DNA from 2 places in the Alkalihalobacterium sp. TH-98 genome. Region 2 is predicted to be linked to the other one. Evidence: riboswitches for the same ligand, from Rfam matches in the RefSeq annotation. Region 2 holds a riboswitch; the other holds the start of a gene.
The links. Region 2 has a riboswitch for cyclic di-GMP ahead of AC2VNP_RS15605 (anti-repressor SinI family protein). Riboswitches for the same ligand answer to the same signal wherever they lie in the genome.

Region 1 (4,253 bases), on a different contig from region 2:
AGTTTTATTCTCAAGCACAAGGATCAAAGAGTATTTCTACTCTCTAGATCAGGATTTACCAATACCTAATCGAATGAATTTAACCTCAGAATGGTTATTAAAGGAGTTACGAACGTTTGAGCTTCAGCAACGAAAAGAAGAGTGGGTTGAACGTGAAATGGAGCTGTTAGATAAGGAAGCCTATTTAAAAGCCTACCATAAGCTCCAAAAAAACAATCAAAACAACGATGAATTTTATGATTTTGACCGAGAACAACAAATACTTGCTGCGATCATTGTGAAAAAACGCTTGAAGAAAATTAGAAGGTATATTGAAAATCTACAGTTTGTTGATGTGAAAGCAACGTATATCCAATTGTTTAGAAAAGCAGAGTATGTAAACGGGTATTCGGATCAATTACCGAAAGAGTGGGCTGATATATGCGTCTCAACAACTGAAAATATAGAACAAAACCATCTTCGATATGAGGATGCGACACCTCTTCTTTATTTAAAAGGTCGGCTCGAGGGTCTTCAGGTGAATACGTCGATTCGTCATGTGTTTATTGACGAAGCACAAGATTATTCGCCGTTTCAATTTGCGTTCATAAAAAGCTTATTTCCACGTGCAAAAATGACTGTGCTTGGTGACTTAAATCAGTCCATTTATGCCCATTCTTCCGTCAATAGTTTTGAAGCGTTACGTTATTTGTTTCAAGAAGATGATATGGAGCAATATCAGCTGACACGCAGTTATCGTTCGACGTATCAAATCGTCGAGTTTACGAAGGGGATTATCGGTGCAAATATTGATCCTTTTAATCGACAAGGTGAAAAGCCATCGGTTCAATTAGCTGAAGATGAAAATGAACTCCATTCAAAAATAGGGAAGAGAATTGAAACACTTCAAGCCAATGGACATGAAACGATTGCAATTATTTGTAAAACGGCTGAGGAAACAGAGAATGTATACGAACATTTAAAAGAATTACTACCTCTTCGAATGATAACAAAACAATCGACAGGTTATGAAGCCGGGGTACTAGTAATCCCCTCTTATTTATCAAAAGGAGTCGAGTTTGATGCCGTTATTATTTACGATGCTTCAAACTCAAAATACCACGAGGATAGTGAACGGAATTTATTTTATACCGCGTGTACAAGGGCGATGCATTCACTAGACCTTTTTTATAAAGGGGAACTGAGTCAATTTCTCGATAAAGTTCCAAAAGAGACATACAGAAATGAAAATTAGACCTTTTTGGTTTCAGTATTCTGAAAATGCTGTTAAGATAGTAATGATATAAAACAATCGTACGAAAGGGCAAAATCATTGAAAAGTGATGACGCAAAACTATAGGGGCTTCAGTTAATGTTAATTAACTATGCTAGCCAGTTGCCGAATATGGACCTCCGTGCGGTTTAGTAAATAAGGAGGAAGTAGTATTTTGTTTGTTCGAATTAAATTGGAAGATTTCAGTGAATTGAACAAGATTTTAAACTATGCTGGTTATACCGAGGATTTAGTTTGTCTCTATTTAAATTTTGTAGAATGTAAGTTGACGATTCGACCTGGACCTGGACGTAGTAAACGTTTGGTCGTTTTATTGGAATGTAAAAAAGCTATGTCTAAATATCAATTGGACAGATTAGTAGTTATTCTAGAAGAGATCGCCAATGAAAAGGGGTTTCAAGGAATCGAGTTTACGGAAAGATCGAATGAAATCTCCCCGTCGCTTCTGCAATACCGTGGATACAAGTATAAATTTGGCGGTCATATTAATCCTTATCTTAATGGTCGCGACGGTACGTACGTTCTTGATTTTTTATAGGTGAGGGACATGAAGAGACCCATTTAATAGGTAAGTTTAGAGAGATGTATATATGAAGTAAATGGAAAAATCTTATTTTGAAGGTCGTAACATGTGAAGCTGTCTTACATGTTGCGTCTTTTTTTTTAGAGTGGAGATGCTTTGATTAAACTGTTCTTGAAGTTCAGGTGCTTTAATATTGGAATTGTTTGTACGAAGTTGTCAATAAAAAAAGAGTCGTATGACGAAATCTTTGATCATATACATGAATGACTTAACAACTTGGAGGTGTTGCGAGATGATCCCGTCCATTTTAATTACGATTGCTCTGGTTATTATCGTCATTCGTTCAGGTTATGTTTCTCTTAATATGCTAAAATCCTATAGGAGAACAAATATATTGGATCTTTTATACCATTTATCCATTTTTGTAATAGCTTTATCTTTTTTAATATAAGGTATTTGTAGAAGAGAATAGTAAAGACTACTCATTACAGTATGATTTCCTTACTCTATAATAAGTTGACACAATTGAAGTCTGGCAAACTTAAATTTTATTGATATACTCAAAATAGGATATTTTTCAAATGATGTTGCAATTAAAAAGTAAATAAAGGAGAAAGAAGATGGAATATAGATCAAAACAGCAATCTTCGTCGTTACTTCAAGCATTAAAAAAACCAAACTCGTCAAAAGATTGGGCGTTTATAATTGTTATTGGATGTTTAGGAGTAGCACTTTTCATAGGAGCTTTGTTTAATGATATTATTTTTAGATTATTTGTTATGGTGTTGTTAATGACTCTTGCGGTTTCTATTAATCGAATAAGAACTCCGTTAGTTACTAACCAAAGTGAAGAAGCAAACAATGTGAAAACTAAGCAGGTTGAAGACGAAAAATCTGAAGATGTGGAGTTAACAAAGTCTGAAGTTGCAAAGAAACAAAGTGATTTAGAAAAAGTAGATTTAGATCGAACGATGTTACTCGAAGAGCTTTTTACAAAAGCTGAATTAAGCGATTTAGAAAAACAAAAGTATCGTCAACAAATTAAACAAAAAGATAACGAAATATCAACGATTATGCAAGAAATTAATAATGCGAAAAACAAAATCCACCAAGCTGTACTTGAAACAAAGAAGTATTTCATAAAGGTCGATCCGATCAAAGAAATCGCTGCTTCACTGGATAAGGATTCTGTCCTCAATGGATCGATTTATGACTTGAATTGGGCGCTAGATGAAATTCGCTCATCATTATCAGATGACATCATTCAAGCTTTAGAAAAGTCAGGATACGTTGATAATGAGTTTAAATTAACGAGAAATGGCTATAAAGCGTTAATTAAAGAAGTTGGGAAAAATGAAGAAGAGCTTGAGGAAATAAAATAGATCGTAGAAAGAAGAGAGGCTGCCCACTTTTATGGCAGCCTCTTAATGTTTTTTAGATAGAAACAGCATTTGTAGATGGGCTTGGTAGTAGTAGCGGCCAGCGAGACTTCCCTCAACTCTTACGACAGTGCAATCTGGACTCATACTGGTTGGAGTGTGGGCCAGAAAACGAGAATATGACCCTGGTATTACCAGTAACAGGGAGAAGAGGCTCAGAAAGTGTAATTCATTGAATTTTTGTAATTACCGTTCCCAAAATCTATAAACTAAACACACCTCTTTACCGTTAAGATGTGTTTAGTTGCATATAATCACGTAGTGGAGCCCCGACAACAATAGGATTGTCGGGGCTAATTAGATGTTACCAATAGGTTTCACATTAATTCATTGGTACTTGGCGGTTAATTTTACCGTCAATCCGTTCAAATATATCCTCTAAGCTTGTCCCAGTAATCGTAAGCCCATGATTTTTGAGTCCGATGACCGCTTGGGAAGGGTTTTCTGATTCACGAACAAGTTGTGCGACTGTTTTGGCTAATTCAACTGTACCGCATGGGTAATTAATTTCCGTTGCTGTGATCCCGTCCATCCATGCGTGGATATGGACGATCGCTCCAACTTCAGGGTGTTCTTTATAAATCATCCAATGTTCAATTGCGTCAACAGAAGCTCGTTTTGGTGTTACTTCAGGTGGAACACTTACTTCAATTTTATTGTCTTTTGAGTTATATCCTTTTATAAATAAAATGTCTTGTCCAATTGTATTCATGTTCGATTTATCAATGCCGCTAGCACTCATCCAGAAGTGGTTCTCATCTTGTCTTGCACTTAAATTCCCGTAGCTTAAACCACCAATACCATATAATTTATGTAAATGGCGCATATCTCGTGGTGTTAAATATTCATCAATCGGGAATGGAGCAGGAAGAAGATCCATTTTATCGAGCTTCTTCCCAGATTGTTTTAATTGTACACTGACTTCATCTCCGTTCCATAACGGTTCTGGTAAGTCAAAGTGAAAGTCATTGTCAATGACAAGTTGAGATGAAGCAAGTGGCTCTAAGCGTTCATATAT
Region 2 (4,253 bases):
GAATATTAGGGAGCTGCGAAGAAAGAAAGGTTTATCCTTAGATCGACTCTCTGAATTGTCAGGTGTTTCTAAGTCCTATTTAAGTTATATTGAGCGCGGTTTACAGACGAACCCGAGTTTATCGGTTTTGGAAAAGATGGCACAAGCACTTGGTGTTGAGCTAATTCACTTAATAGAAGTAATGAATTCGGAAGAAGAAGACAAACAATCCACCTCCATGTAGAGAGGTGGATTGTTTGTTTTTTCAATATATTGAACTTCCAATTAATTGTTGTTTTTACGCCACTTGTTAAATTCTAAGTACTCACGGAACTGTTCTTTTGAGACACCAGACTCCATCGCTTCTTTAACTAATTCCACCCAAGCTGAATCGAGGTCGTATTCTAACTCAGTTTTCTTTTCTTTATTTTCGTTTAATAGTGTTTCAACACTAACACCTAATACCGAAGAAATTTTTTCTAGGAATTGTATGGAGGGATTAGATTGGATGTTTCTTTCTATAGAACTTAAATAGGATTTTGCTACACCAGCGGATTCTGCTAATTCAGATAAAGACAAGCCTTTTTCTAATCGTAATCGTTTGACTGTTTCTCCGATCATCTGTATCGTTTCCTCTCTCAACCTGTATACTTATAGGAATTATAACAGTTTAAGGCTTGTTCTGTAAATAGAACTGCGAGATCATGTTTTAACGGTTTTGTTAAGGTATTCTTTAATTTCTTCAATCGTAAACCCTAATTCTTTAGCTTTAATTATTAAAGCTGTCCATTCTTTGTCCAAAGCCTCACAGGTCTTTGTGTTCATTCTTCTACCTCCTAGTTCCTGTACACAGTAATATCAGTCTACTGTCAGTATAGCAATAGGTCTATATATAAACACGGCGATCAATAGTTAATAAAATAGTTGGGAATTTGCGACTACAATTAGTTAACCCATTACCATCATATAAAAAAATAGGAAAAACTTTTAGTTACTGAAGTCATATTTATAGTAACAGTTGCAATAAATTTCCAATCGACATTTTATTTAGAGCGCGTAACACTTAGTGTAAATGTGTTTGTAAAGAATACTCTTAGAAAAAAAAACTATTCAACCTTTACTTTTAGACAAAAACTTCCGAATTTCTACAGTTCATTTATGGGTCAAAAGAAGGTATTTATAGTTTGGTAGTCCTACACTATTTCAATAGTGGTTATAGTAAAACTAATTTGACTTGGGAAACTAAGCTATTTAACTTAAGACTATACTCATAAAATTTATGATAGCGCTACCTTTCTTCTTGATTGCGATTACATTGCTCTAAAAAGGCTTTAACATCATCTAGCTGAAGTCCGATCTCTCTTGCATCTTTCATAAGTAAAATCCACTCTAAATCCAGCAGCCTTTCCTCGCAGGGTATTTCAGTAGGTTTCATACGATCTCTCCCTTTTCCTAATACTCCATTTTATTCTTCTTAATGTTCATTATATAGAACGATATTAGATAATCAAATAAGGTAATTGAAGAAAAATAGTGAAAAATAGACAGAATCAGTCGCTTTACGTTCGTTATATAGTATTTTTAGAGATTTTCCCTTTTTTAATTACTTTCTAGTAAGGCAGGTTCAGTTTGTAAAAAAAGTGATACGGGATGAACAAGTTTCATCTCATATCACTTTTCTCATATTATAGCGTAGCGTAAAAAGAGGAGGTCTTTTTGTTAATCGTGAACGTCCTTGATGTGCGAATGGTTTTTGCAGTTTTTTCAGTTTTCAAGAAAAAAGATCGCACTTCATCTGTATTCATACCTAAATCTTTCGCTTCCTTCATTAATTCAACCCATTCGTGATCAAGGTTTAATATCCCGCTACTCTTCATAATCATTACCTCCTAAAATACATTAAGCATTTCAGGTAGTCCAGCCATCATCATTGAGAATTCAACCTTAGACCTGTGACTTTGCGTCCCTACCTTTCAATAGGTTTGCCCTTTGACTGATTACTTTATTTTTTAATAATTAACATACTTTTTTACAATTTATATGACTTATGGCTTGTCATTAGTAGTATAAAGGATGAGAAAATTTTGTGGTGTTGAAGAGTGTCGATGTAATAAAATTTAGAAAGTAATGAATTTTGACAATGTTATAACACAAAATAGGTATAATTAACCTATTAAACAATATGAAAACAGTGAAAAGGTTATTTTTATAGTTATTTAGTCCTCTTTACGTAGTTGGAAGTTTATAAACCTTAAGGTATAGCCCAAATGTAGCAGGAATAAATTGTAAAATAGCAATAGATAATTGGAGATAATGTCGAGATTTTACTAACGAAAGTTTTATTTTTCTATAAAGGTAATTATGTTTTAATCTTATAGAAGAAAAATGTTGACTATTTAAGTATTACATTGAAAGAGTTGTTTTTGTGATTAGATCAAGTTAAATATGTTTCTTAAAGTGTAATATTTAAAAAATTTCACATATTTTTTGTGTACAGACACAACCGAGCCCATCCCTACATAGACATAAGATATCAAACCTTATGGGGGTGAGGAAGTGTCATTATTTGCAGCCATCACCTATTTCTTTAAGGAAGTCATTGTTTTTGTATCGTACGTAAAAAACAATGCCTTCCCGCAACCGCTTTCGAAAGCAGAGGAGCAAAAGTACTTACAGCTCATGGAGCAAGGAGACGAAGAAGCTCGAAATCGCCTCATTGAACATAATTTACGATTGGTTGCCCATATCGTTAAAAAGTTTGAAAATACACGTGAGGATACCGAAGACTTGATCTCGATAGGTACGATTGGGTTAATAAAGGCGATTGAGAGCTATTCGCAAGGTAAAGGAACGAAATTAGCGACATATGCAGCAAGGTGTATTGAAAATGAAATCCTCATGCACCTTCGTGCGTTAAAGAAAGTAAAAAAAGATGTTTCTCTCCATGATCCAATTGGAACGGATAAGGAAGGAAACGAAATTACGTTAATTGATGTCCTTCAAGAAGAAACCGATGACATCGTTGACACGATCCAACTGAAAATGGAAAAGAAACAAATTTACGATTACATCCACGTTCTAGATGAACGAGAAAAAGAAGTCATTGTCGGGCGGTTCGGCTTAGACTTAATGAAGGAAAGAACACAAAGAGAAATTGCAAAAGAATTAAACATTTCGAGAAGCTATGTTTCTCGGATTGAAAAGAGAGCTTTAATGAAGTTGTTTCATGAATTTTACCGGAGAAATAACGGGCAGGTATAGAATGAGAAAGGAAGTATGAGAAGAGTAACTTCTCATACTTCCTTTTAGTTGAATTCCATATTGTTTTTCACATGCATTCCAAAAGTATATCGAAATGATACTAGTTTCCATATAAATATAAGAAAGGCAGCGTGAGAATAGTCGTTCTTACGCTGTCTTTTGACGTTTAATTAATCGGTTTTGCATATATAATATAACGGTCCGGTGCACTGCCGACATAAGAAAATGGATAACACGTCGTGACAACTAGTACTTCATGCGGTGCTGTTGAGCCTATAATCGTTCGGTCATCAGCATCCACGATTTTCGTACTTTCAATTTCATACACAAACTCCCCGTAAGGAAGTTTAATAATAAATCGATCCCCAATTTCAAGCTCGCCCATTCTACGAAACACGGTGTCTCGGTGCCCGGATAAGACAATTTGATCGTTTTGCGTTGGCCAAGCTGTTCCTTTGTAGTGACCAACACCTTTTTCTAATTCATCTTCATCTGTTCCTTCAACGATTGGAAGTTCTGCATGAATGGAAGGTATCGATAATATTCCAACGGTTTCTCCCACTTCAGGATTAAAGTCGTCGATGGTAGGTTGAACGTTATCCGCTGTTTCTGACGTTTTGAGAAGTTCATAAGCAGATGTAAGACTGGCTTTTTGAGCTGACTGTGTTTGCCAATATTGGTATCCACCGAACAGAAGTAATCCTAGTCCAGCTATGATAAATATGTATGAGAATACTTTCATAAATCTCTTCCTTCTGACTAAAAGTTTAAGTACTTCTATTTTATACTGTGACATTGGAAAACTGCTACAAAAACTTGTCCCTTAAATCCAAAATATAGTAAACTAAATGAAAACGATTACAAATATTTCTAGATTAATAGGATGGGTTGTTGATACTCAATGATCAATAAGTTTATGTCTCCCGAAATTATTTTTGGTAAGGGTGCGTTGGAGCATGTGGGGGAAAGTTTTTTACGGTTAGGTGCAAGGAAAATATTGATTGTCAGTGATA

Region 1: it holds a riboswitch for cyclic di-GMP, as region 2 does, so the genes downstream of both, AC2VNP_RS10295 (hypothetical protein) here and AC2VNP_RS15605 (anti-repressor SinI family protein) in region 2, are expected to answer to the same signal.

Annotation. Positions count from the first base shown of each region.
Region 1 is NZ_JBYCKM010000026.1:162,497-166,749, forward strand. It holds gene helD (RNA polymerase recycling motor HelD) at 1-1,234, shown strand, start outside; cyclic di-GMP riboswitch class I at 1,293-1,383, shown strand; gene AC2VNP_RS10295 (hypothetical protein) at 1,428-1,811, shown strand; gene AC2VNP_RS10300 (hypothetical protein) at 2,417-3,178, shown strand; gene AC2VNP_RS10305 (class II aldolase/adducin family protein) at 3,558-4,253, opposite strand, start outside.
Region 2 is NZ_JBYCKM010000044.1:107,850-112,102, forward strand. It holds gene AC2VNP_RS15585 (helix-turn-helix domain-containing protein) at 1-223, shown strand, start outside; gene AC2VNP_RS15590 (helix-turn-helix domain-containing protein) at 265-600, opposite strand; gene AC2VNP_RS15595 (anti-repressor SinI family protein) at 682-804, opposite strand; gene AC2VNP_RS15600 (anti-repressor SinI family protein) at 1,268-1,414, opposite strand; gene AC2VNP_RS15605 (anti-repressor SinI family protein) at 1,665-1,856, opposite strand; cyclic di-GMP riboswitch class I at 1,888-1,976, opposite strand; gene sigK (RNA polymerase sporulation sigma factor SigK) at 2,536-3,240, shown strand; gene AC2VNP_RS15615 (class D sortase) at 3,407-3,982, opposite strand; gene AC2VNP_RS15620 (iron-containing alcohol dehydrogenase) at 4,142-4,253, shown strand, end outside.